One region of the Blautia sp. HCP3S3_C4 genome, then DNA from elsewhere that is predicted to be linked to it. Evidence: riboswitches for the same ligand, from Rfam matches in the RefSeq annotation. Region 1 holds a riboswitch; the other holds the start of a gene.
The links. A riboswitch is a leader RNA that binds a small molecule or an ion and turns the genes downstream of it on or off. The one in region 1 is predicted to bind cyclic di-GMP.

Region 1 (9,921 bases):
TCAGAAAATCCGAGCCATACGGAGCACCCGAGAAAACATCAAAAAAAGACATAAAAACATAGAGAAAAAAGAAACCTTAAAGAAATCCACACCCGGAGAAAATGCAGTAAATAAGCTGTTTCCAGCCGCTCTGAGAGAAAAGTTACAAAAGAATCTTATCAAAAGTATGCCTGAAAAGAACCTGGTGTTGTATGCATCGCCGGGAGAAAAAGGCAGAAAGAAAAAAGTAAAAATAGTGCAGTATCCCGGAAGGGCCGGAAAGGGAAGTTTTTACAAGTGAGTTTGCTAAAAAAATGCAAAGTGGGTGTGCGGAGTAATGTATAATCATTGCAGAGCAGATGCAGACAGCCATAGCAGAGAACAGCCGGATGGCACTTGACCAGAATGAATATGAGAGAAGATATGCTGATATTACCGAAAGGTACAATACTATCAAATCAGAATATGACAAGATTTCAGAACAGATTGAAGGTAAAAATGCTCAGAGGGAATTGTTCAAGGGATTCATCGGGGCATTGGAAAAGCAGGGCACTTTGGTAGAAGAATTCGATGAGGGACTTTGGAGCAGCCTTGTTCAGGAAGTGGTGGTAAAGTCAAAGGATGATATACTATTCATCTTTAAGAACGGATTTAAGATAAAGACGAGATAAATTAAATCCTGATTTGACACATATTATAATAGAAGAAAAAATTCAGAAATTTGATTATAAAAGGTCAGATTCGTCAGTAACCATCGGGCTTGACGGGTTTGACCTTTTATATTGCAGAAATATGACATAAAATGGATATGCGAATCTGCCGATATAAGGTATAATAGGTGTGTTGAGTTTAACAAATCGTAAGTTTTGGAGAGAAAATTAATGGAAGAAAAAACATATCAGACTCCTTGCGGAACAATCCACTATTGGACAAACGTTTCACACCCGGATGAAATTACCCTTGTTTTTCTGCCCGGATTGACTGCCGATCATAGATTGTTTGATAAGCAGATTCAACATTTCAAGGAGAAGTATAATGTTGTGGTATGGGATGCACCGGCACACGCCGCTTCATGGCCGTTTCGGTTTGATTTCGATTTGTTCGATAAGGCAAAATGGATGAACGATATTTTAAATCAAGATAAAATTGCCAAACCGGTCATTGTTGGGCAGTCTATGGGCGGATATGTTGGGCAGGCTTATGCACAGCTCTATCCAAACCGATTAACAGGTTTTGTCTCCATTGACTCTGCACCGTTGCAACGAAACTATGTGACTGCGGTTGAACTCTGGCTTCTGAAGCGAATGGAACCAGTATATGCTCATTATCCGTGGAAATTGCTTTTGAAATTGGGGACGGAAGGAGTTGCCACGTCTGATTATGGCAGAAATCTAATGCGTGAAATGATGCTGGTCTATGATGGTGACCAAAAGCGTTATGCGCAAATTGCTGGGCATGGTTTTCGTATTTTGGCAGAGGCAATGGAAAAGAATCTGCCATATGAACTGAAGTGCCCATCTCTGTTAATATGTGGAACTCAAGACCATGCCGGTTCATGTATAAGGTATAACAAAGCATGGCACCAAAAGAGCAAAATTCCTTTGGAGTGGATTGAAGGAGCTGGACATAATTCTAATACAGATAAACCGGAATTGATAAACAGTTTAATAGAAGAATTTGCCGCAGGTATTTAATAACAGACAACTCCCAGATTATGTAATCGCAAAATCGGGAGTTGCGGAGGTGATGGTATATGGCAAAACATGAGTTTGGAATTATGATGAATACTCCTCGGCAGAGCGAGCGATATGACGAATATGAACCGTGGAAATACGAATGCATTTCTGTTGATGATAAAGATTTAGAAGGTGTTGTTGAAAGACTTTCATCCATTGACTTTTATTGGCATACACTTTCTGTTAAAGGCAAAGGGCTTGCATATTGTGGTGTTACACTTGTTCCGCCCTGTTCATTAAAGGCGTTTATTGATAGCATTGCTGATATTCCTGAATTGTGCGAATTAAAGAAACTGTTTAAAAAGGCATTGGACAAAAATAAACAGGATATCTGTTCACTCTGTTCCTAGTAATATACTTTGTGATCACATGAAAATCAGTTACAGCCAGCTTTCCAGAACATCATTCAGCTTATTCATATCCAGCGGTTTTGCGATATGTCCATTCATGCCTGTATTTTTGGCCAGTTGTACATCTTCTGCAAAAGCATTGGCAGTCATGGCAACAATCGGCAGTTTTCCCTGTTCACCCGGAAGGCTCCTGATTGCTGCGGTTGCCTCATAACCATTCATGACAGGCATTTGGATATCCATAAAAACAAGATCATACAAGTCTTTCGGAGAAGCTTCTACTTTTTCAACTGCAATTTTTCTATTTTCTGCCGTTTCCACTTCTGCCGATGCCCGAAACCACTGGTATTGATTATCCTTCATTCTCATACGATACTCTACTTGGTATTTTATCTGGTTCGTCTTATCCTTAATTGCCGCCTGAAGCTGCACCATTACTCTTTCTTTATCCTGTGGATGCAGAAGATCTGACCAGGATTCCAGTTTATTCGGAAAGTCCAGAGTGTCATGATAGCCAAGCATTTTTCGGAATTCATGACTCCAGTTTGCATTCACAATCTCACTGTTTTCGTCACAGACAAAATAGACAGGTTTTGGTCATAAGATCCTGTCATTATACCTACCCCGCCATTATTTTCCAGTGTTTTCTGTACGGCCTGTGACATGGCCTGTGTCTGCCCCGTTACAGTCTCACCTAAAGAATATATTTTGTCTTCATAATTTTTCATTTTATAAAAATCCTCTCTCCGTCTTATGCCTTCTTTTATCTGTATACAGAAAACTTGTCCCTGATAGTTTTGCTACCCATTTTTGCATACAAAAAGGACACCTGCCAAAATCTGCCAGTGTCCCTACTATATTTCTTTAAAATCACACATCTATATAGTATAAAAGGTATCGGAATCTCTTCTGTTCAAACATCTTTTCCATATATTATGATGATATGGAAACAGTGGCAACCGGCTGACATGGTCAAACTTTCTGACTTTAGTCCCTTCTGGCTTTGCGTCCCTGCCTTTCAACAGATTTGCCTTTAAAATAATTTTCATTTTTTCCAAAAATAAAATACCATGTGGTTGTTCTTACGTCAATAACATTTTGATGGAAAAAATATATATATTTTAACCGAATCAAGTCATCTTTCATACCGCCTATGATAAAATCCATGGCTGAGGGCTTTCTTGTGTCTTTGGTTATCTGCTTCCCTTATTCCGGAACCGGCAGAGTTACTGTGACAGGTTCATGTTCCAGTGCAGGGATGATTTTCTGCATCAGATCTTCGGTTGTAAATTTGAGACTTGAAGTGTTAATGCAGGGGTGACAGCCGAAGTAAGGTTCCTTCATGACATCTTCATCAATAAGAAGCTGCACCTTTTTCTCGGAATCATTCATCAGTCCCAGGACACTGACGGATCCGGGGGTGATATCAAGATATTTCTCCATATATTCCGGTTTGGCAAAAGATAATCTGGCAGAGTGGATCTGTGCAGAGAGATCCTTGGTCTTAAATGGTTTATCACCGGGCATCAGAAGAAGATAGAAATCCGTCTCCTGGCGATTGCACAGAAACAGATTTTTGCAGATCGTGGTGTTGTCACCAAGGGCACGATCAATCTCTTCACAGGCTTCCATAGTCATAGCAGCTTCATGGTCAATACGCTGATATTGAATGCCAAGCTTATCTAAAAAATCATAGACGCGGATTTCTTTGTCCAGACGGCCATCTGTATTTTCAGGTCTTCCCTTTTGTAATTCCATTTCGTGATACTCCTTTACGTTTTCATTGATGAAAGTGTAATCCTTTTGTATGGGTATTGTCAACAGAGGGATATATAGGTAATAGTCTTTGACATTCCTGCTCCCTTTTGATACTATATGAGTAGAAAAAATTCAGACCTCCCCGGGAGAAATCCGGAGGGAGGCCTTTCTAACGAGGTGTAAGATGAAAAACGAAAAAAATTCTACGCATAGCCATCAAAGGGGGAGCTTTTCCGGCAGGATCGGTTATGTACTGGCAGTTGCCGGTTCAGCAGTAGGACTGGGGAATATCTGGAGATTTCCCTACCTTGCAGCGAAATATGGCGGTGGGATCTTCCTGCTGATCTATATTCTTCTGACAGCATCCTTTGGTTATGTGCTGATCATGTCAGAGACAGCTCTGGGACGAATGACCAGAAAGAGTCCGGTAGGTGCTTTTGCACATTTTGGGAAAAAGAAAGTCTTTAAGGTGAGCGGATGGCTGAATGCAGTGATCCCCATGCTGATCGTTCCCTATTACAGTACCATCGGAGGCTGGGTAGTTAAATATCTGGTGGAATATTTCAAAGGAAATGTACAGAAAGTATCTGAGGACGGATACTTTGGAAGCTTTATTGCAGATTCCTGGCAGGCAGAGCTGTGGTTTATTGTTTTTGCTGTGTTTGTCTTTGCCATTATTCTGGGCGGTGTACAAAATGGAATAGAGAGAATGTCAAGGATCATGATGCCGGTTCTGGTAATCCTGGCAGTTGTAGTTACCATTTATTCTGTCACACGTCCGGGTGCACTGGAGGGTGTGAAATATTTCCTTATCCCCAATGTGAAAAACTTCTCCTGGATGACGGTAGTGGCAGCTATGGGACAGATGTTCTATTCCCTGTCCATTGCAATGGGAATCTTATATACCTATGGTTCCTATGTTCCAAAGGATATGGATATTGAGAGATCTACTACACAGGTTGAGATTTTTGATACAGGTATTGCCATGCTTGCCGGCCTGATGATTATTCCGGCAGTGTTCGCTTTTTCAGGCGGGAACCCTGAGACTCTTCAGGCAGGACCGTCCCTGATGTTTATTACCCTGCCCAAGGTATTTGCAAGTATGGGTCTGGGTACTGTGACAGGAATTGTATTCTTTGTACTGGTACTGCTTGCGGCACTGACCAGTGCAGTTTCTCTGATGGAGACCAGTGTTTCCACAATCATGGATGAGCTTCACTGGGGACGTAAAGGAAGCTGCGCATTGATGGCAGTGGTTATGATCGTTCTTGGAACTGCTTCTTCTATGGGATATGGACTTCTGGATTTCATCCGTATCTTTGGAATGAATTTCCTGGACTTCTTTGATTTTACCACAAACTCTGTTATGATGCCTCTGGCAGCACTTGCAACCTGTATTCTGGTATTGAAGGTAGTTGGAATTGACAGAATCACAAAGGAGATTGAGCAGTCCTCTCCCTTCCGCAGAAAGAAGCTGTACAAAGTATTCCTGAAATACTTTGCTCCTGCCTGTCTGATCATTATCCTGCTTAGCTCTATTGCCAATGTACTGGGAATTATAAGCATGTAAAATGAGAAATGCTCCGTTGCTTCGGCCACGGGGCATTTTTATGTCTTGGTATTTACACCAATGACAGAAAAGGATAAAATAACAACAGGAAAATATAATAGGAGAACATACAAGATGAAAAAGAAACTTCTGGTCAGTATGCTGGTCGCAGCCATAGCAGCTTCTGCGCTGACGGGCTGTGGAATTACTGACAGCAATCATACAGAAAAGAATTCTGCAAAAACAGTAAAGCTGGATCCTGAGAATCCTGTTTCCCTGACTGTATGGCATTATTACAATGGCCTGCAGCAGACAGCCTTTGATAACCTGGTAGATGAGTTTAATAATACGATAGGCAAGGATGAAGGAATTTCTGTAAAAAGCTACAGCCAGGGATCTGTGGCTGATCTGGAGAAAGCCATCACAGATGCAGCAGATGGACTGGTAGGTGCGGATGAGATGCCCGACATCTTTTCCTCCTATGCAGATGTGGCTTATACCATTGAGAAAAAAATCGGTCTGGCAGATCTGTCTCAGTATTTTACGGAGGAGGAGCTGTCAGAATATGTGGATTCCTATATCCAGGAGGGATATTTTGAGGGGAACAAAGCCCTGTATCTCTTTCCTGTAGCAAAATCAACAGAGATCATGATGATCAACAAGACAGACTGGGAACCCTTTGCCAGTGCTACAGGGGTTACTCTGGATCAGCTTTCTACCCTGGAGGGAGTAAGAGAGGTAGCTGAGAAATATTATGACTGGACAGATGCTATGACGCCGGATGTGGCTGATGACGGCAAGGCTTTCTATGGCAGAGATGCCATGGCAAATTATTTTATCATTGGGATGAAGCAGTTGGGAAAAGATTTGTTCCAGGTGAAGGACGGCAAGGTTACTGTGGATACAGACAAGGAGAGCATCCGCCGGCTGTGGGACGATTATTATGTACCCTATGTTATGGGATATTTCGCAGCCTTTGGTAAATTCCGCTCCGATGATGTGAAGACAGGAGATATCCTGGCTTACACAGGTTCTACGGCATCTGCCATGTACTTCCCGGATAAGGTAGAGGATGATGAGGAAAGCTATACGATTGATTATATTGTCCGGAATGCACCGCTCCTTAAGGGTGGCAAAGACTACAAGGTACAGCAGGGCGCAGGTATGGCTATGTCCAAATCTGACGAGAAACATGAATATGCATCCAGTGTATTCCTGAAATGGTTTACTCAGAAGGAGCAGAATCTGAGATTTGTGTGTGAATCGGCTTATCTGCCTGTGCGGAAGGATGCAAATACCATCAAGGCCCTGGATCGGGTGGTCAAAGAGAATTCCATTGACATCAGCCAGAAGGCTTATGATTGTCTGAAGGATACGATGGACACCTTTGACAAGACACAATTTTATACTTCGGCATGTTTTGAAAAAAGCTATGATGCCCGTCAGATCCTGGAGTATAATCTGTCTGATAAAGCCACAGCAGATAAAACAGCCATCGATGAAAAAGTGGCTTCCGGTATTTCCAGGAAGGAGGCAGCTGCTGAGTATCTCACAGATCAGGCCTTTGACCAGTGGTATGAGGAATTTTGCAAAGCATTAAGTGCAAGTGTTGAATAAAAAAGGAGATTAAGATGAAAAAGATCCAAAAGCAGAAAAAGCCTTTGCTGAGAATCTTTTTGATTCCTCTTTGTGGAATTGTATTGCTTCAGGGAAGCTTATTGTTCACCATGCTTGTGTGCAGCGGGGCAAAATCAAAGATGGAGAAAAATATACTGGAGGCAGATTCCAATATTCTCCGGAACAGACAGCTGATGCTTCAGACTGCAATGGCAGACCAGTGGTCCTCTGTGCGGGAGGAACGCCAGGATCTGACAAACAGCCTGGGTAATTTCCTGGAAGAGCAGGAGCTGGATATTGCAGAATTCAGGGAGAGTAAAAGTCTTCAGGAGGCCTATCTGCAGCGAATTTTTCCCAATATGATCAGAGCGGTGCAGAGAAATACAGCCTCCGGATTATTTCTGGTTCTGACCAATGGGGATCCGGTGGAAGAAGCCTCAGATTATAACGGATTCTTTATAAGGGATTCTGATCCTCAGAGAAAAACTGCTACCAATACAGACTTGCTGTTGGAGAGAGGAAACAAGAATCTGGCCCGCAAGGCATCCATTTCCCTGGATTATGCCTGGTCTACTCGATTTAGCCTGGCAGGAGAGGGAAAGCGGGCAGCAGATGAGTTCTTTTACCAGCCCTATAAAGGGGCTCTCGCCCATCCTTATACAGATATGGTGAATCTGGGATACTGGTCAGAGCCTTTTATCCTGGAAGAGAATCCCATGGACAACCATGAGATGATAACCTATTCTCTGCCCCTGGTTTATGGAAATGAGGTATATGGAATCCTGGGAGTTGAGGTATCTCTCAATTTGCTGGAAGAATATATGGATGTGAGGGAGCTGGATGAGAATCTGAATGCAGGATATATACTGTCCTATAAACAAGGAGAGAAAGAGTATATCTGCGTGACCGGACAGGGAAGCCTGCATGAAGCAGTGCACAGACAGGGAGGAACCTTTACACTTTTACCGCAAAAGGAAACAGATCTGTATGTGGTAAAGGATGTGCTCAGAGGAAAGCAGAAAATCTATGCACTGATCAGTCCCATGAGTCTGTACAGCAATAATGTCCCCTATGACAATACAGAATGGGAGCTGTGTGCTCTGGTAACAGAGAAGTCAATATTCGGAATGGGAGAAGGGCTGTACAGAGGTATTTTAAATGTTCTGCTTGTCTGTGCTGTCATTGGGATTTGTGTGGTTATCTTTGTGGTAGGGCGTGTAATGAAACCGGTTCATTCCCTTATGAACAGTGTGAGAAAGGGACCAGAGGGAATCCGGAGCTTTCCACCCTCTAAGATTCTGGAGATAGATGAACTTCATGATGTTTTGGAGAGTGCCACAGAGGCTCAGAAAAAGACAGAGGATCAGCTGAGAGAGGAAAAGGAACGTTACCGGATTGCTGTGGAGAGCTCTGAGGATATCTTTTTTACCTACCGGATCCGGGAGGGTAAGATTGAAATTATGAACAGCGAAAGAAGGGATGGCATCTGGAGCCGCAGCCAGCAGCTGGAAATCCTTACAGGCATTTATGTTCATCCTCTGGACCTGAGAAGGATCACAGACTGCTTTGCGTATGCTGTGGATACCATAGATGAAGATTTCAGACTGAAACAGAATGAAGAAGGAGATTATCAGTGGTTTAACCTGTCGGCAAAGGTGGTTTCTGATGAAACAGATGCCAGAGCCATGATCACAGGATATCTGCACAATATCAATCAGCAGAAGGAACAGGAGCTGGAGGAGATCCGCAGGAAAAAAATGGATCCGGTCACTTCCTTTTATAATATGAAAGAAGGGCTGCAGGTGATCCAGGATATGCGCAGCACCCAGCAGGAGGGAACCCTTTTTGCTCTTCATATATATCCTTTCCGACAGATCAATAAGCAGTATGGACTGATTGTTGGAGATCTGCTTCTGAAACAGCTGGCAAAGATTCTGAGAAAAACCTGTGAAGCCATGAAAGACCAGCCGGTTCTGGTGCGTGTAAGCGCAGGGACAGTAGGGGGCTGGCTGTCACAGCTGGATGAGAAAACTGTTCAGATTATGATCCGTCAGGTGGAGCAGGAATTCAGTCAGCTGATCCATAGGGATGTTTTGAAACCTGCGTTAATCAGTGAAATGGTACAGGCCGACAGGGTGACTGAGACTGAAAAACTGGCAGAGCAGCTGGAAAACAGGCTGAAGCAGAACAAAGTCCTCTCAGATGACTGGGACTTTGGTAAAATTATTTCTGTAGCTTACACGGAGCAGATGAGTCTGATGTCCATTACCCTGAACCTTTTTGACAGAGGAGCAGATTATAGTGTTCCACTGGATCTGTTTGCAGAAGAGTTGAACTCCAGATATTCGCTGGATAATCTGGTGATCACTGCTTATGACAGGGAAAATATGGTAAATACACTGGAGTATCAATGGCGGAAGAAACCGGAGGTCGACCACATTGAGTCCGGTGAGTATTCAGAGGGAAATCGGAAATCTGAAAAAATGGCTCAGTGTACAGAGGCAGATTTCAGAAGATTTACAAAGGCCCATGCAGGCAGGGATATCTGGCCTGTAAGCAGTGAGATCACAGAGAATCCAATGTTTGCTTCCTTCCTTGACCCGGGTAAGGGAATAGGGGCAGATATGACGGACAACGGACAGTATTCCGGAACCATATTTTTCATGGGAGAAAATGAGGAAGTCCTGAAATCGGATAATGATTATAAGGAAATCCGTGAGATCGTGACGATTATCCAGAACAGAATCAATCAGGAGAAGCACGACCTGTCTGCACAGGCAAAATCGGATTTCCTGGCCCGGATGTCTCATGAGATTCGTACACCGATGAATGGGATTATGGGTATGACAGCCATTGCCCTGAAGGAGGATCAGACAGAGGAGCGAAGAGTGGAATGTCTGGAAAAGATCAGAAACTCTTCCCAGTATCTGCT
Region 2 (9,921 bases), on a different contig from region 1:
TCCCAAACAAGGAAGTCCGGGAGGTTTTTCGTTTTCAGATACAGGAGTGGTTTAAAGACAACATTGGATGCAATACAGATCGTTTAACAGATTTCTGGAATTCCATGAAAGAAGGGAAAACAAAGGAGATAGAACACTATCTCAACTGGACTCTGAGTAATTCGATCAGTGTCTTCGACACAAAGGCGCAGGAGACAGAAAAAGAAAATTCCTATCACACTCTTTTGGTTGGCTTGTTAACAGGAAATTCTGACTGGGTGGTCCGGTCAAATGTAGAAGCCGGAGAAGGCTTTGTAGATATCCTTGTTGAGCCGGAAGATCCAGATGCCGGTATCGTAATTGAGCTTAAATATTCAAAAGAAGCAGCTGGATTGGAAAAAGCATGTGAAAAAGCGATCAAACAGATCAAAGACAGAAGATACTACGAATATTTGAGAAATGACGGTCGTTCAGATATTACTCTTTACGGCATTGCATTCTATAAAAAGAGATGTAAAGTTATTGTTGAAAAAATGAATGATATATAACATAATATATAGCAAGAATTCTCCTTCCTCTATAGGTAGAAAAATCAAAAGCCAATATGCAGAAAACAGCTGCCGGAGCTTCGGATAATAGAAAAAGAGCATGCTGTGGCATGTCATCATATAGTGAAATAATAAGACAAAGCCGGACGAATGATCGTCCGGCTTTTACTCGAAAAAGTGGCTATTAAACTAATGAAGCTAACGTAGAATAAAATTCTGGAAATTCTTTTTTCAGGCGGACGGGATAGCCGTCTGTATTCAGGAAACAGTGACAGGAGGAAGCCTCACATACCGTCACGCCTTCTGCATTTTTCATTATATATCCTAGCTTCAGCTTTATACCATTAAACGCAAGTGCTGTTACTTCAATACTGATTTCATCAGAAAAGGTAGTAGTTTTTTTGTAAGAGCATTCGACCGATATTACCGGTGAAATTATTCCGTCCTTTTCCAGCTTATCATAGGAAAATCCGGATTTTTCCAAAAAGTCAATTCTGGCCTCTTCCATCCATCGTATATAATTGGAATGATGGGTAATTCCCATTTTGTCTGTTTCGTAGTATTGAACCTTATGTGTGTACATTATTAAAATCCTCCTGATACAAAAGTCCCCACCCACTGCTTATTGCTTTTCGCAATTGAAGCAGGGGACTTACTTGATTTGGTTAAAAAGCGACGGAAAAGAGAATAAAGACTTCTATAGCCGTAATCCCTTAATATCTTTAATGCGTGATAAGATTGTGTTGCAGCTGCAGCTGATAATTCCGGGCAATGTATCAATGACATTATGCAGAAAGTATTCCATTTCATCACCTGATGAAGCAACTGCATGTACATGAAGCTTGTCTCTTCCTGTGACACGGTAAATCTGAGTGACTGTATCATTTTTGTACAATATATCTGTTACCTGCGACAGGTACTCCGGTTTTGTTTCAATTTCAAAGTAGCATGATACAGCCCCACTGATTTTTTGCGGATTAATAATTGTTGTATATTCTTCGATTACGCCTCTTTTCTCCAAAGCCTGGATACGGACTTTTACTGCCACTCTGGAAATACCGGTTTCTTCACCAATATCAGAGTAGGAGATGCGTGCATTTTCTATAAGCAGCCGGATAATTTTCTGATCCATTTCATCTAAACCGTCCAGATACATAAGTTCCCTCCTGTAAAATAATATAAAATAATGTCCGTCTGGTAGCAGATTTTCTTAAATATCATATCATTTATATTACTAAAAGTAAACAGCTGCTTGACTTATTTACTGTAACTGCATATAATTGTTTCGTAACGAAATCTAAAACTTACATTTTGTAAATACGATCGTGATTTCGGATAAAAAGCAGGAATTTATGGAGGAAAAGGAGAATGTCAAAAGATGAATATTTAATCACAGATGCCCCTCTTAAAGCACTGACTGTTTTTGCAATGCCTATGATTCTGGGCAGCTTCTTTCAACAAGTATATAATATGGCTGATTCCATTATTGTTGGTCAGTTTGTGGGGTCCTCGGCACTTGCGGCAGTTGGAGCCTGTGCTGCTTTGACCAATGTATTCATCTGTGTAGCATTGGGTGCAGGTGTAGGAGCAGGTGTACTTGTGAGCCGCTATTTTGGAGCCCAGAATTATAGCAAAATGAAAACAATTGTGTCAACATCGTTGATCAGTTTTCTGATTCTGAGTATACTTCTGGGGGTTTTTGGCTTTGGCTTTTCTCATTTTATGATGAGTTTATTACAAACACCTGCTGACATACTGGATGAAGCAGTACTGTATCTGCGTGTTTATTTTGTTGGATTTCCCTTTCTGTTTATGTACAATATCCTTTCAACGATGTTCAACTCCATCGGCGAATCTAAGATCCCGCTGGGTCTTTTGATATTTTCTTCTGTTTTGAATATTGTTATGGATCTTTGGATGGTGGCAGGTTTAGGGCTGGGTGTGTTCGGTGCCGCACTTGCAACTCTCATTGCGCAGGGGATTTCCGCAGTGTTTTCCCTTTTGATTTTCTTTAACCGGATGCGTCGATATAAAAGCCGATTTCACTGGTTTGACAGGCAGGAGTTACATTCCATGCTTCGTATTGCAGTACCATCGGTTCTTCAGCAATCCACAGTGTCAATTGGTATGATGATCGTACAGGCAGTTGTAAATCCCTTCGGTACACAGGCGCTGGCAGGTTATGCGGCAACCATGAGAGTAGAGAATGTTTTTTCACTGATATTTGTATCCATTGGTAATGCGGTTTCGCCCTATGTATCCCAGAATCTTGGGGCAAAGAAAATAGAACGTATCAAAAAAGGATATCGCGCTGCACTGGTGTTGGATCTGTGTTTCGCAGTCCTTGCTTTCATAGTCATTGAAACACTGCACACTCCAATTTCTTCCTTATTCCTGGGAAAAGATGGAACTGCTCTGGCATATCAGGTATCCGGGGATTATATGAAATGGCTGGGTTATTTCTTTATTTTTATGGGTATTAAGATGGCAACAGATGGAGTCCTTCGTGGACTTGGAATCATGCGGCCATTTCTTATTGCCAATATGGTAAACCTTTCAATCCGTCTATCAGTGGCTTTGATCTTTGCACCGCGTTATGGAATTGCATTTGTCTGGCTTGCTGTACCGGCCGGCTGGCTTGCGAATTTTCTGATCTCCTATGGTGCACTTAGAAAATCATGGCCGGTTGATGAAGGAGTTTCATTCCGGTAAATTTCTCTTAAGTTTTGATGGGAAGCTGGATTTGTATGTTAAGAGGTATATTTTCGTTACTGTTCACTGGCAATATCCCGCGAGGTGTTTTTTGTGAGCGAAGGTCACAGAAAACCCGAGACATACTGCGCGAATTTATGCGATTAGCATAAATTCTGTGCATCGCGAAGCGTGTTGCTGTGAACAGTAACATATTTTCTTATAGACATGATATAGTATGAGTGCTATAATAAAAAAAGATTTTTTATGGCATATTTATTAGCAAGCCGGTTGAAAAGCCGGGACGCAAAGCCAGAAGGAGCTAAAGTCAGACTGAAATCTGGCCATGCCAGCCGGTTGCATCATGCCTCAGTAATAATAAAAGGTAAAATGTTAAATGGGCATTATGGAAAAAGTTCCTGTAAAAATTTTTTACATGGAATTTTTTTTTGCTTCAAGCGGATATTTGAAATCTCCGCAGGGGACTTACCTGATTCGGTTAAATTTGAGGGACAATAGAAAAGAACAGCAGGAATGGATGAACATATTGCCAAGCCTGTTGATGGGAAATTATTAGTAAAAGTGATCAATGAGTTAGTAAAACGCAATCAGAGGGAGAAGTGATAATGAAAAAGAAAAAATGGAACAAGTTAGTTTCTGTACTTTTGGTGATGGTGACAGTCATGTCACTTCTGTCTGGCTGCGGCAGGAAAAGTACGGAAAAAGAAGACGCGGAAACTATCACAGTGTATCTATGGACCACAAATCTGTATGAAAAATACGCATCATACATCCAGGAACAGCTTCCGGATATCAACATTGAATTTGTAGTAGGCAATAATGATCTGGATTTCTATCGTTTTCTGAACGAAAACGGTGGATTGCCGGATATTATAACTTGCTGCCGGTTTTCCCTCCATGATGCAAGCCCCCTGAAGGACAGTCTGATGGATCTTTCCACAACCAATGCTGCAGGTGCTGTCTATGATACCTACCTTAACAATTTCAAAAATCAGGATGGCAGTGTAAACTGGCTTCCTGTGTGTGCAGATGCCCATGGCTTTGTAGTGAACAAAGATCTTTTTGAAAAGTATGATATTCCTCTTCCAACGGATTATGAAAGCTTCGTTTCTGCCTGCCAGGCATTTGATGAGGTGGGTATCCGTGGGTTTACTGCAGACTATTACTATGATTATACCTGTATGGAAACACTGCAGGGTCTGTCTGCATCAGAGCTGTCTTCTGTGGATGGACGTAAGTGGCGTACTATCTACAGTGACCCGGACAATACAAAGAGAGAAGGTCTGGACAGTACCGTCTGGCCGGAGGCTTTTGAACGTATGGAGCAGTTTATTCAGGATACAGGGCTGAGCCGGGATGATCTGGATATGAATTATGATGATGTGGTTGAGATGTACCAAAGTGGCAAGCTTGCCATGTATTTCGGCAGTTCTTTCGGTGTAAAAATGTTCCAGGATCAGGGCATTAACACAACATTCCTGCCATTCTTTCAGCAGAACGGCGAAAAGTGGCTGATGACTACACCATATTTCCAGATAGCTTTAAACCGTGACCTGACAAAGGATGAAACACGCCGGCAGAAAGCAATGAAGGTACTGAACACAATGCTTTCAGAGGATGCGCAGAACCGGATTATTTATGATGGGCAGGATCTGTTAAGCTACAGCCAGGATGTGGATTTCCAGCTTACGGAATATCTGAAGGATGTGAAACCTGTGATTGAAGAAAACCATATGTATATCCGTATTGCGTCAAATGACTTTTTCTCCGTTTCCAGAGATGTGGTGTCCAAGATGATCTCAGGAGAATATAATGCAGAGCAGGCTTATCAGTCATTTAATTCCCAGCTTCTTGAAGAAAAATCCACTTCTGAGGATATTGTGCTGGATTCAAAGAAAACTTATTCCAATCGTTTCCATACCAGCGGAGGCAATGAAGCCTATTCTGTTATGGCAAACACTTTGCGCGGTATTTATGGGACGGATGTGCTGATTGCAACAGGAAACAGCTTTACGGGAAATGTACTGAAGGCCGGTTATACAGAAAAAATGGCGGGCAACATGATCATGCCAAACGAGCTTTCCGCTTACAGCAGCGAAATAAGTGGGGCAGAACTGAAGGAAATGGTCAGAAACTTCGTAGAAGGCTACCAGGGAGGCTTTATCCCCTTTAACCGCGGCTCTCTGCCTGTGTTCAGTGGTATTTCTGTAGAAATCAAGGAAACGGATAATGGTTATACATTGAGTAAAGTTTCAAAGAATGGAAAACAGATTCAGGACAAGGATACTTTTACTGTGACCTGTCTTGCAGCACCACAATATATGGAAGCTTATCCGGCAGAGGAAAATATTGTATTTGATGGAGGGGATACCTCTGTGGAAGATACCTGGACAACATATGTTTCAGATGGTAATGCCATTCTTGCAGAGCCTGAAGACTACATTACTCTGAGGTGAGAAGAATGGATGTTAAGAATCATAATACAAACAGAAAGAAACGGGTTGCGAGAAAACGATGGAATACGGCAATTTTTATTGCCCTATTCGTTGGAATCCTTTTGACTGTTTTCCGATATTTGGGGTTTGTATCGAAGACTGTTTATGAGGAAAGTGTTTCTCACCTGACAGAAATTTTTCATCTGTCTGATAATATGCTAAGTGAGCTGACAAATAAGAATCTGACTTATCTCCATATATGGGGGGAATATCTGCAGAACACTTCCGATGAAAGTGAAATTCGTGAGTATATAGAGAAAGCACAGGAAGATGCAGGCTTTTTAGATTTTTATTTCCTGTCAGCGGACGGGAACTATAAGATGACAACAGGTGAAACCGGGTATCTGGGATTGCAGGAAAATATTGAAGATGAGATCCGGCAGGGAAATGATGTGATAACCAATGCAACGGTTCCCGGAAAATCCCAGCTCCTTGTTTTTGCTACTCCCAGGCCTCATGGAAGTTATCAGGGCTTTGAATATGATGCTATTGCCATTGCCTATGAAAACTCTGATATCATAAATGTGCTGAATATTTCTGCTTTCAATGGAAATGCCCAGAGTTATGTGGTTCATCCGGATGGCCGTGTTGTTGTGGATCATTCTTCTGAGGCATGGGGAGAGGTGTATAATTTCTTTGGGATTCTGAGAGAACATTCTACTCTGTCTGAAAAAGAGATCCTTAAGCTTTCAGAAGAGTTTAAGGAAGGACATACAGATGCAATGCTGATAAATCTGGATGGAGAGGATTACTATCTGGTCTATGAGAAATCCAAACCTCAGGACTGGATCTTTCTGGGACTTGTCCAGGCTGATATCGTCAATGCCAGTATGAATGCTCTGCAGCGCAGTACTATAATGCTTGTGAGTGCCGTAGCATTGTGTATTGCCGGTCTTTTTATTGGATTTATTCTCCAAAAAAACAGGGTAAACCTGAAGAGAAAGGATACGGAGATCCTGTATAAGGACGAACTGTTTCAAAAGCTTTCAATGAATGTGGATGACGTTTTCCTGTTGCTGGATGCTAAAACGTATAAAGTAGATTACGTCAGTCCCAATGTGGAAAAACTGCTGGGTATTACAGTAGAACAGATCCGTAAAGATATTTGTGTCCTTGGGAAACTGCATTCCGGGGATGTTGAAAATCCGGAGAAGAATTATCTGGAAGAAATCCAGGTTCATGAGCAGCAGGAATGGGATTTTGAATATGTTCATCAGAAAACAGGAGAACACCGCTGGTTTCATAACGTTGCAATGGGCAGCGAGGTAAACGGGAAAAAGAAATATATCCTGGTTCTGTCAGATCGTACCTCTGACAGAAAAATGAATCAGGCCCTTTCTGAGGCGGTTCGCGCTGCGGAGACTGCAAACAAGGCAAAGAGCACCTTTCTTTCCAATATGTCTCACGATATCCGTACACCAATGAATGCGATCATTGGTTTTACCACACTGGCTGTAAGCAACATTGATGATAAAGAAAGGGTTCGGGATTATCTGGGTAAGATTCTTTCCTCCAGTAATCATCTGCTCTCACTGATCAATGATATCCTGGATATGAGCCGTATTGAGAGTGGAAAGATTCATCTGGAAGAAACGGAAGTCAGTCTGTCAGAGGTTCTTCATGATCTGAAAACCATTATCAGCGGACAGATCCATGCGAAACAGCTGGAGCTTTACATGGATGTCATGGATGTTACCAATGAGGATGTTTATTGTGACAAGACCAGGCTGAATCAGGTGCTGCTGAATCTTTTGTCCAATGCGATCAAGTTTACTCCTGCAGGCGGAACCGTTTCTGTCCGGCTGAGAGAGTATCCGGGTACACAGAGAGGCTGTGAACTGTACGAAATCCGGGTAAAGGATAACGGAATCGGCATGAGTCAGAAATTTGTACAGAAGATCTTTTCTCCTTTTGAGAGAGAGCGGACTTCCACTGTAAGCAGGACTCAGGGTACAGGGCTGGGCATGGCTATTACCAAGAACATCGTGGATATGATGGGTGGAACCATTGAAGTTCAGACAGAACAGGGAAAAGGTACTGAATTTATTATCCGCCTGCCATTGCGGATCCAGCCTGAGAATCACCGTATAGAGAAAATCGCAGAGCTGGAAGGCCTGAAGGCATTGGTAGTAGACGATGATTTCAATACCTGTGACAGTGTGACTAAGATGCTTGTAAAGGTTGGAATGCGTTCGGAATGGACACTTTCCGGTAAGGAGGCTGTTCTCCGCGCACGACAGTCTATGGAAATGGGTGATGCATTCCATGCTTATATCATTGACTGGCGTCTGCCGGATATGAACGGCATTGAAGTTACCCGTCAGATCCGTAGTCTTGGTGACGATACGCCGATCATTATCCTGACTGCTTATGACTGGTCAGATATTGAAGTGGAAGCCAGGGCAGCAGGGGTAACTGCGTTCTGTGCCAAACCTATGTTTATGTCAGATATCAGAGAGACTCTGATGGCTGCTATCGGCCAGAAGCAGGCTGAGGCAGAGGATAATATTCTTCCGGCAGCAAGTTCAGATTTCAGAGGCAGGCGCATACTGCTTGTGGAAGATAATGAACTGAACAGTGAAATTGCAGTAGCGCTCCTTAGTGAATATGGTTTTCGGGTTGATACAGCGGAAGATGGAGCAGAGGCTGTGGAGAAAGTTAAGAATTCAACACCAGGTGATTATGATCTGGTGCTTATGGATGTGCAGATGCCTGTAATGAATGGATATGAGGCTACTGAGCAGATCCGTTCACTGGATGATCCTTCACTGGCGGGAATTACAATCCTTGCCATGACTGCCAATGCTTTTGACGAAGACAGAAGGAAAGCACTGACATGTGGTATGAATGGATTCTTATCCAAACCAATTGTTATAGAGGAATTGATCAATACCTTGCAAAATATTCTGACGGATTAGTAAAACAAAAACCTGCTAAGAAAAGTTAAAAACTTTTTAGCAGGTTTTTATTTTTTTAAGAAATTTCTAAGCGGCCATTGAAAAGTCCGAAAATGAGTAGTATTCTAATTATATCAATATATAATGTTTTCGTAGAACCGAAAGCAAAATCAGATGAATGCAAAGGAGGATTTTCATCATGAACATGAAGAAGAAAATGAAACGTTTTGCAAAGATACTGGTTGCCTCTCTGGTTATTGCAGGCTTTTGTCCAACAGGGATTCCCACACCAATAAACTCAGTTGTTGAGGTACAGGCTGCCACAAAAGCAAAGGTACCCACCTGTGCAGCCAAACAAACAGTACGTGTAGTGGGGGCTTTTGGAGGACCTAACGAAAATGGTGGAGCAAAAACTATTTTGGATATTCCGGAATGCTATATCTTCATTAGAAACCTGAGTTCTAATGCCAAAATCACAAATATCAAATCTTCCAACAAAAAAATTAAGGCAACCAAAAGAGAAGGTTTAAATGCTCTGGAACTTTCTTCTACTCTTATGCCTTTTGATGAGACTGATCTTGCCGGAGCTTCTTCCACAATTTCATTCCGGGTAACCCAGAATGGAAAGCAGTATAAGCTGTCCTGTAAGATTAAAGTAGCTGAGAAAAAATCTCCGTTTTCTAAACTTACGGTTGGATCCAAAAATTATGCATCTTATTTTAATGGATATATGTATGTTAAGGAAAAACCAATGAAGGGCAAGAAAAAAATATATGTAAAAATGGCTCCAGGGTATGTATTAGATTCCATAGATATGCTTTCTTCTAAAAATGGAAAATATACAAACAAGAAAATCAAAAATGGCTCCACAGTTAACCTTACATCTTGCGACCAGATTTCCCTATCATATCATACAACCAGGAAACCTGTTAACTACAAAGCTCCTTCTAAGTGGTTTGGACAGGTGGAGTCACCTCTGCATAATTATAATTCATTAATATTCCAGTAATACCCCCATTCATTGCCAAAAGGTTTGGCTGTGATATTTCATCCGCTTGACTCGAGCAGAAAAAAGAAGGCGTAAATTCATATTCGGATTTACGCCTTCTTTGTATAATATTATTTAATAATAGTTTCTCTGTATATTGGTATCACTCCAGAATTGTTTGTGAATACTCAAAAATAAGTCAAGGGGATAAAATCATCCGCTTCGCTATTTGCGGGAATGCAGATTATAAATTTTGAATAGTTCCATTCAAAATTGTAAAGGATAGCATATAGGAAAGGAGG

Region 2: another riboswitch for cyclic di-GMP. It lies ahead of ACTNC6_RS07610 (extracellular solute-binding protein); the one in region 1 lies ahead of ACTNC6_RS06220 (PAS domain-containing protein).

What each region holds. Positions count from the first base shown of each region.
Region 1 is NZ_JBQHWF010000005.1:8,039-17,959, forward strand. It holds gene ACTNC6_RS06205 (hypothetical protein) at 339-650, shown strand; gene ACTNC6_RS06210 (alpha/beta fold hydrolase) at 861-1,673, shown strand; gene ACTNC6_RS06215 (hypothetical protein) at 1,733-2,065, shown strand; partial or broken gene ACTNC6_RS06220 (PAS domain-containing protein) at 2,096-2,793, opposite strand; cyclic di-GMP riboswitch class I at 3,017-3,107, opposite strand; gene ACTNC6_RS06225 (prolyl-tRNA synthetase associated domain-containing protein) at 3,272-3,823, opposite strand; gene ACTNC6_RS06230 (sodium-dependent transporter) at 4,008-5,393, shown strand; gene ACTNC6_RS06235 (extracellular solute-binding protein) at 5,508-6,989, shown strand; gene ACTNC6_RS06240 (ATP-binding protein) at 7,004-9,921, shown strand, end outside.
Region 2 is NZ_JBQHWF010000006.1:118,653-128,573, forward strand. It holds gene ACTNC6_RS07590 (AAA family ATPase) at 1-527, shown strand, start outside; gene ACTNC6_RS07595 (acyl-CoA thioesterase) at 712-1,110, opposite strand; gene ACTNC6_RS07600 (Lrp/AsnC family transcriptional regulator) at 1,225-1,683, opposite strand; gene ACTNC6_RS07605 (MATE family efflux transporter) at 1,896-3,239, shown strand; cyclic di-GMP riboswitch class I at 3,490-3,583, shown strand; gene ACTNC6_RS07610 (extracellular solute-binding protein) at 3,845-5,695, shown strand; gene ACTNC6_RS07615 (response regulator) at 5,701-8,652, shown strand; gene ACTNC6_RS07620 (hypothetical protein) at 8,831-9,640, shown strand.